DNA from 2 places in the Streptomyces sp. NPDC052079 genome. Region 2 is predicted to be linked to the other one. Evidence: riboswitches for the same ligand, from Rfam matches in the RefSeq annotation. Region 2 holds a riboswitch; the other holds the start of a gene.
The links. A riboswitch is a leader RNA that binds a small molecule or an ion and turns the genes downstream of it on or off. The one in region 2 is predicted to bind thiamine pyrophosphate.

Region 1: linked by a shared signal. The riboswitch ahead of thiC (phosphomethylpyrimidine synthase ThiC) and the one ahead of AB0L56_RS13300 (thiamine ABC transporter substrate-binding protein) in region 2 are both predicted to bind thiamine pyrophosphate.

What each region holds. Positions count from the first base shown of each region.
Region 1 covers NZ_JBFAWL010000002.1:444,805-448,967, reverse strand. The annotation lists gene AB0L56_RS06530 (VWA domain-containing protein) at 1-685, opposite strand, end outside; gene thiC (phosphomethylpyrimidine synthase ThiC) at 785-2,581, opposite strand; TPP riboswitch at 2,574-2,763, opposite strand; gene AB0L56_RS06520 (YibE/F family protein) at 2,836-4,163, shown strand, end outside.
Region 2 covers NZ_JBFAWL010000006.1:195,740-199,902, forward strand. The annotation lists gene AB0L56_RS13290 (phosphatidate cytidylyltransferase) at 1-353, shown strand, start outside; gene rlmN (23S rRNA (adenine(2503)-C(2))-methyltransferase RlmN) at 564-1,670, shown strand; TPP riboswitch at 1,706-1,811, shown strand; gene AB0L56_RS13300 (thiamine ABC transporter substrate-binding protein) at 1,892-2,980, shown strand; gene AB0L56_RS13305 (iron ABC transporter permease) at 3,028-4,163, shown strand, end outside.

The DNA of each region.
Region 1 (4,163 bases), on a different contig from region 2:
CGACGGGCAGCCGCTCCTCGCCCTTGGTGAGCCTGGGGGCTTCCGGGTGGGGGTGAGGGGCGGGAGCCCGGTCGGGTACGGGCGGCGCGGGCGGCACAGACGCCGGGGCCGGCGGAACGGGAGCGGGCACTGGGGCGACGGCCGGCGGGGAGGGATCGTCCACGGTGATGCCGAAGTCCGTGGCCAGCCCGGCAAGCCCGGAGGCGTACCCCTGCCCCACCGCGCGGAACTTCCACTGTCCCTGCCGCCGGTACAGTTCCCCTCCGATGAACGCGGTCTCGGTCCCCGCGGCCATGTCGAACCGGGCGACCTCGGTCCCGTTGCCGGCGTCGAGAAGCCTGAGGACCAGCCCTGGTACCTGGCCGAACGTCCCGCCGTCGGCCGACGCGCACAGCACGATCCGTTCGACGGCCGCTTCGACCGCGCCCAGATCGACCTCCATGGTGTCGGTCGCGGCCCCGGTGGCACTCCGCTTCCCGAGATGCGTCACGGCGGCGGACTTGTGACGGGGCTGGTTGTAGAAGACGAAGTCCCCGTCGTCCCGCACCCGCCCGCCCTCCGTGAGAAGCAGCGCCGAGGCATCGATGTCGGGCACCCCGGGCCCCGCCGCCCAGGCGAGCTCGACACGCACCACGGAGGCACCGACGGACAGATTGGACCCCTTGCTCATCGAACTCGCTGTCATGGGGCCAGTCTGCCCATCCGCTCGGGCGAAGACGAGGGAAACCGTCCCACGGGAGCGGCACCCGCGACGGGCACCGCTCCCTGTTCCGCAGCCGGACGCTCAGTCCGCGATCGGCAGATACACGCGATGGCCCGCCGCCGCGAACTCCTGCGACTTCTTCGCCATTCCCTCCTCGATCTCGTCCCGGCTGCCACCGTGCTCCCGGCGGATGTCCTGGGAGATCTTCATCGAACAGAACTTCGGACCGCACATCGAGCAGAAGTGGGCCGTCTTGGCGGGTTCCGCCGGAAGGGTCTCGTCGTGGAACGCACGTGCCGTATCCGGGTCGAGGGCGAGGTTGAACTGGTCCTCCCACCGGAACTCGAAACGGGCGTCGGACAGCGCGTCGTCCCATTCCTGGGCGCCGGGGTGCCCCTTGGCGAGGTCGGCGGCATGCGCGGCGATCTTGTAGGTGATGACGCCCGTCTTGACGTCGTCGCGGTTGGGCAGGCCAAGGTGTTCCTTCGGGGTGACGTAGCAGAGCATGGCCGTTCCCCACCACGCGATCATCGCGGCACCGATGCCGGAGGTGATGTGGTCGTACGCCGGCGCGACGTCGGTGGTCAGCGGGCCGAGCGTATAGAACGGGGCTTCATCGCAGATCTCCTGCTGGAGGTCGATGTTCTTCTTGATCTTGTGCATCGGGACATGGCCCGGGCCTTCGATCATGGTCTGTACGTGGAAACGCTTCGCGATCGTGTTGAGTTCCCCGAGCGTGCGCAACTCCGCGAACTGCGCCTCGTCGTTGGCGTCCGCGATGGAGCCGGGCCGCAGGCCGTCGCCGAGCGAGTAGGTGACGTCGTATGCGGCGAGGATCTCGCAGAGCTCCTCGAAGTTCTCGTACAGGAACGACTCCTTGTGGTGCGCGAGGCACCACGCGGCCATGATCGAGCCGCCGCGGGAGACGATGCCGGTCTTGCGGTTGGCGGTGAGCGGCACATACGCGAGGCGGACGCCCGCGTGGACCGTCATGTAGTCCACGCCCTGTTCGGCCTGTTCGATGACCGTGTCCTTGTAGATCTCCCAGGTCAGTTCCTCGGCCCGGCCGTCGACCTTCTCCAGGGCCTGGTAGAGCGGCACGGTGCCGATGGGGACGGGGGAGTTGCGCAGCACCCACTCGCGGGTGGTGTGGATGTTGCGGCCGGTGGAGAGGTCCATGACCGTGTCGGCGCCCCAGCGGGTCGCCCAGGTCATCTTCTCCACTTCCTCCTCGATGGAGGACGTCACCGCCGAGTTGCCGATGTTGGCGTTGACCTTCACCAGGAACCGCTTGCCGATGATCATCGGTTCGGTCTCCGGGTGGTTGACGTTCGCGGGCAGCACCGCGCGGCCCGCCGCGATCTCCTCCCGGACCACCTCGGGTGAGACGTTCTCCCGGATCGCCACGAACTCCATCTCGGGCGTGATCTCACCGCGGCGCGCGTAGGCCAGCTGGGTGACCGCCTTCCCCGGCCGGCCCCTGCGCGGCTGGCGTGGCCTGCCGGGGAAGACGGCGTCCAGGTTACGCAGGCCCCCGCGCGGAGACGTGTGCTTGATTCCGTCGTCCTCGGGACGGACGGGACGGCCCGCGTACTCCTCCGTGTCACCGCGGGAGATGATCCAGTTCTCCCGCAGCGGAGTCAGTCCTCGGCGGACGTCGGTGTCGACGAGCGGATCGGTGTACGGCCCCGAGGTGTCGTACAGCGTGACGGACTGCCCGTTGGTGAGGTGCACCTGACGGACCGGTACCCGCAGGTCGGGGCGCGAGCCCTCGACGTACGCCTTGTGCCAGCCGTTGGACTTCCCGGCCTCGGCGTTCGCCGACGTCTCCGTCGGGTTCTGCGTGGAGGCAGGCGTGCTTGCGTCCTTGTTGGTCATGAGACCTACTCCCTACGCCGGCATTACCCGGTAACAGGTTCGGCGGTCGACGCAGCGGTTTCCGTCTGCCGACGTTCCGTGTGAAACATCACTCGACGTCGGTCATGTTTCATGTGAAACATCGCTGGGACGGAGGTCAGCGCCCTCTCAGCCCGGTGCTCCGAGCTCCCGCGTGTTCAAAAGGTGCCTTCACGCTAGCGTCCTTTCTGGCGCGGTGAACAGAGGGCCCCCTTCGTTCTTGGGATGATCGGGCGGTGACCCCGACTCAGCCTCCTCCGTATCCACCGCCCGAACCACCGCACGGCGCAGGCGCCGGCAGCGGACACGGGCATGGACACAGTCACAGTCACGGCCCGGCGGCTCCCGTGTCGCGGCATCTGCGCAGAGTCATCGCGGCGATCCTGATCCCGTTCGCCGCCGCGGTGCTGGTCGGACTCGCCGTGCTGTGGCCGGGCGGCGCGCCGGCGCACGAGCGCACCGGTGTCGGTTTCGACCGGCAGACGCAGCACGCCACGGTGACCGAGGTGGTGGAGGTGAGCTGCCAGTCCGTGAACGCCTCCGGAGGCGTCCCGACCGGCGATACCTCCACCGCCGAGGGTTCCTCCGCCCAGCAGCAGGCGGACGGTACCTGCAAGAAGGCGACGATCAGGGTCGACACCGGCGACGACAAGGGCCGTACGTTCAACGAGATCGTGCAGCCGGACCAGTCCCGTCAGCTGAGCGAGGGTCAGGAGGTCGTGGTCGCCTACGAGCCCTCCGCGCCCGAGGACCTGCAGTACTCGGTCACCGACGTGAACCGGCGCTTTCCCATGGCGCTGCTCGCCGGCGTCTTCGCGCTCGCCGTCGTGGCCGTGGGACGGATGCGCGGCGTCATGGCGCTCGTCGCCCTGGCCGTCAGCTTCCTGGTGCTGAACTTCTTCATCCTTCCGGCCATTCTGCAGGGGTCGAACCCGCTGGTCGTGGCGGTGGTGGGCGCGAGCGCCATCATGCTGCTCGCCCTGTATCTCTGCCATGGACCGTCGGCGCGCACCTCGGTGGCGGTGCTCGGCACCCTCATCTCGTTGCTGCTGATCGGCATCCTGGGGTCGGTCTTCATCGGCTGGGCCGCGCTCACCGGCAACACCGACGACAACACCGGTCTGATCCACGGGCTGTATCCCGGGATCGACATGAGCGGTCTGCTGCTGGCCGGCGTGATCATCGGGTCGCTCGGTGTCCTGGACGATGTGACGGTCACGCAGACGTCCGCGGTCTGGGAGCTGCACGAGGCCAATCCGTCGATGGGCCGGCGCGGGTTGTACCGGGCGGGCATCCGTATCGGCCGCGATCACATCGCGTCCGTGGTCAACACGCTGGTCCTCGCCTACGCGGGCGCCGCGCTGCCGCTGCTGCTGCTGTTCTCCATCGCGCAGAGCGGCGTGGGGACGGTCGCCAACAGCGAGCTGGTCGCGGAGGAGATCGTGCGCACGCTGATCGGTTCGATCGGCCTGGTGGCCTCGGTGCCGGTCACCACGGCCCTGGCCGCGCTGGTCGTCTCCGCCGACCGTCCGACGGCGCGGGCGCAGGGGCGGGGACAGAGCCC
Region 2 (4,163 bases):
ATGCCGTCGGCTGGCGCTTCGGCAAACACAAGCTCGCCCCGCGGATCAGCCCCGGCAAGACCCGCGAGGGCCTGCTGGGCGCAATCGCGTTCGCGATGGTCGCGGGCGCCCTGTGCATGCAGTTCCTGATCGACGACGGCAGCTGGTGGCAGGGCCTGCTGCTGGGCCTCGCGGTCGCGGCCAGCGCCACCCTGGGCGACCTCGGCGAGTCCATGATCAAACGCGACCTGGGCATCAAGGACATGGGCACCCTGCTGCCCGGCCACGGCGGCATCATGGACCGCCTGGACTCCCTGCTCCCGACGGCACCGGTGGTGTGGCTCCTACTGGTGATCTTCGTCGGCTCCACCTGACCCGCACCCACCCCCAAACCGATCGGCCCCCGCCCTCCCAGGACGCGGGCCCGACGTCCGTTTCAGTACGATCACCCAATGACCACGCCGCTACTGCGCGGCCCCCTGGAACCGTACGAAGAGCCACGCCACCAAGGTCACCGTTCTGATCGCCGACCTGTTCTGAGCCCGGCCGGGCCACCCATGTCGATCTGCGACACTGGTACAGCCATGCCTAAGCCCGGAGAACTTACTTTTGTTGCGCCGCGCGGAGCCAAGACGCCGCCGCGGCATCTTGCCGATCTCACGCCTGCCGAGCGGAAGGAGGCGGTCGTTGCGGTCGGTGAGAAGGCGTTTCGTGCCAGGCAGCTGTCGCAGCACTACTTCGCGCGGTACGCGCACGAGCCGGAGCAGTGGACCGACATCCCGGCCGGTGCGCGCGGCAGGCTGCGGGAGGCGCTGCTTCCGGAGCTGATGACGGTCGTACGACATCTGTCCACCGACCAGGGGACGACCCGCAAGACGCTGTGGAAGCTGTTCGACGGGACGCTCGTCGAGTCGGTGCTGATGCGATACCCGGACCGGGTGACCATGTGCATCAGCTCGCAGGCCGGGTGCGGTATGAACTGCCCGTTCTGCGCCACGGGGCAGGCGGGGCTGGACCGGAACCTGTCGACGGCCGAGATCGTGCACCAGATCGTGGACGGGATGCGCGCGCTCCGGGACGGTGAGGTGCCCGGGGGCCCGGCGCGGCTGAGCAACATCGTGTTCATGGGCATGGGGGAGCCGCTCGCCAACTACAAGCGGGTCGTGGGCGCCATCCGGCGGCTCACCGACCCCGAGCCGGACGGGCTCGGGCTGTCGCAGCGCGGGATCACCGTGTCCACCGTCGGCCTCGTCCCGGCCATCCACCGCTTCTCCGACGAGGGCTTCAAGTGCCGGCTCGCCATCTCGCTGCACGCCCCCGACGACGAGCTGCGCGACACCCTCGTCCCGGTGAACACGCGGTGGAAGGTGCGCGAGGTGCTGGACGCCGGGTTCGAGTACGCGGCCAAGTCGGGGCGGCGGCTGTCCATCGAGTACGCGCTCATCCGGGACATCAACGACCAGGCGTGGCGCGGTGACCGGCTGGGGCGGCTGCTCAAGGGGCGGCCCGTGCACGTCAACCTCATTCCGCTCAACCCGACGCCCGGTTCCAAGTGGACCGCCTCCCGGCCCGAGGACGAGAAGGCGTTCGTGGAGGCGATCGCCGCGCACGGTGTGCCGGTGACGATCCGGGACACCCGTGGACAGGAGATCGACGGGGCATGCGGTCAGCTCGCCGCGAGCGAGCGGTAGGGTGACCCGTGTAAGTCAGAGGTAAGGACAACCTCATATTCCGACAGGGGAGCGCCACAGCGCTGAGAGTGCGGCACCGGCCGCAGACCCTCCGAACCTGGCCCAGGTCATTCTGGGTAGGGAGATCGGTCATCACTCGAGCTGTTGCGCCCTGCCCGGGACTCCGCCAGGGGTCCCGGGCAGGGCCGCGTCTCTTCCTGGTCACCCCCAGGAGGAATCAAGTGGGCATCACCAAGAAGGTCACGGTCCTGGCCGTCGGGCTGGGGCTGGTCACGGCGTCCGCGTGCGGGTCGTCCGACGGGGACGGCGGCAGCGGCGACGGCGGCGGGTCCAAGACCGTCACCCTCGTCAGCCACAACTCGTGGGCCGTGTCCGAGGACGTCGTCGCCGCCTTCGAGAAGCAGTCCGGCTACGAGCTCAAGGTCCTGGAGGACGGCGACGCGGGACAGGCCGTGAACAAGGCCATCCTGACCAAGGACAACCCCCAGGGCGATGTCTTCTTCGGCGTCGACAACACCCTGCTCTCCCGCGCCCTCGACAACGGGCTGTTCCAGCCGTACGAGGCCAAGGGCCTGGACAAGGTCCTGCCCGAGTACCGGGCCGACGAGGACGAACACCGGGTCACCCCCGTCGACACCGGTGACATCTGCGTCAACTACGACAAGGCGTGGTTCGCCGAGCACGACCTTAACCCGCCCAAGACCTTCGACGACCTGATCAAGCCCGAGTACAAGGACCTCCTCGTCGTCGAGAACGCCTCCACCTCCTCGCCCGGCCTGGGCTTCCTGCTCGGCACGGCCGCCCAGTACGGCGACGAGGGCTGGCCGGACTACTGGAAGAAGCTCCGGGCCAACGGCGTCAAGGTGGTCGACGGCTGGGAGCAGGCCTACAACGAGGAGTTCTCCGGCTCGGCCGGCGGCAGGAAGGCCAAGGCCGACCGTCCGCTCGTCGTGTCGTACGCCTCCTCGCCGCCCGCCGAGGTCATCTACACCGAGCCCCGGCCGGAGACCGCGCCCACCGGCGTCGCCGAGGGCACCTGCTTCCGCCAGGTCGAGTACGCCGGACTGCTGAGCAACGCGAAGAACCCCGAGGGCGGAAAGGCGCTGCTCGACTTCCTGATCGGCAAGCGGTTCCAGGAGGACATGCCGCTCAACATGTTCGTGTACCCGGTGGTGGAGGGCGCCGAGGTGCCCGAGGAGTTCAAGCAGTTCGGGCCGCAGGCCAAGGATCCGGAGACCATGGACCCGGCGAAGATCGCCGAGAACCGTGACCAGTGGGTCAAGTCGTGGACCTCGCTCGTACTGAAGTGACGCGAGCGGCGGCAAGGCGGCGCGGGAGCGCGGCGCGGCTCGGTCTCATGGCCGTGCCCGTCGCGTTCTTCGCCGTCTTCTTCGCCTATCCCGTCACCGCGATCGTCGCGCGCGGACTCAAGACGGACGGGACCTGGCAGCTCGGGCGGATCGGGGACGTACTGGCCCAGTCCGACGTCCGGCAGGTGCTGTGGTTCACCACCTGGCAGGCTCTCGTCTCCACTGTCCTCACCCTGCTGATCGCCCTGCCCGGCGCCTATGTCTTCGCCCGCTTCGACTTCCCCGGCAAGCAGGTGCTGCGGGCCGTGGTCACGGTGCCGTTCGTGCTGCCCACGGTCGTCGTCGGTACGGCGTTCATGGCGCTGGTCGGACGCGGCGGACTCCTCGACGAACTGTGGGGGGTGCGCCTGGACACCACCGTGTGGGCGATTCTGCTCGCGCATGTCTTCTTCAACTACGCCGTCGTCGTGCGCACGGTGGGCGGCCTCTGGTCCCAGCTCGACCCGCGGCAGGAGGAGGCCGCGCGGGTGCTCGGCGCCTCACGGTTCGCGGCCTGGCGGACCGTCACTCTGCCCGCGCTCGCGCCCGCCGTGGCCGCGGCCGCGCTGATGGTCTTCCTGTTCACCTTCACCTCCTTCGGTGTGGTGCAGATCCTGGGCGGGCCGGCCTTCTCCACGCTGGAAGTGGAGATCTACCGGCAGACCTCCGAGATCTTCGACCTGTCCACGGCCGCCGTCCTGACGATGATCCAGTTCGTCGCCGTGGGCTCCATCCTCGCCCTGCACGCCTGGACCGTCCGGCGGCGGGAGACCGCCCTGCGGCTCGTGGACGCCTCGGTGACCGCCCGCCGGCCGCGCGGCACCGGGCAGTGGGCGCTGCTGGGCGGAGTCGTCGCCGGTGTCGCCGTACTGCTTCTGCTGCCCCTCGCGGTGCTGGTGCAGCGTTCCTTCGACGGCGCCGGCCTCGGCTACTACCGGGCGCTGACCGAGGACGACGGAGGAGTGTTCCTGGTCGCGCCGATCGAGGCGGTCGGCAACTCGCTGCGGTACGCCCTCGCCGCCACCGCCATCGCCGTGGTGATCGGCGGCCTCGCGGCCGTCGCGCTGACCCGGCGGGACGCGGGACGGCTGGTGCGCGGGTTCGACGCCCTGCTGATGCTGCCGCTCGGGGTGTCGGCGGTGAC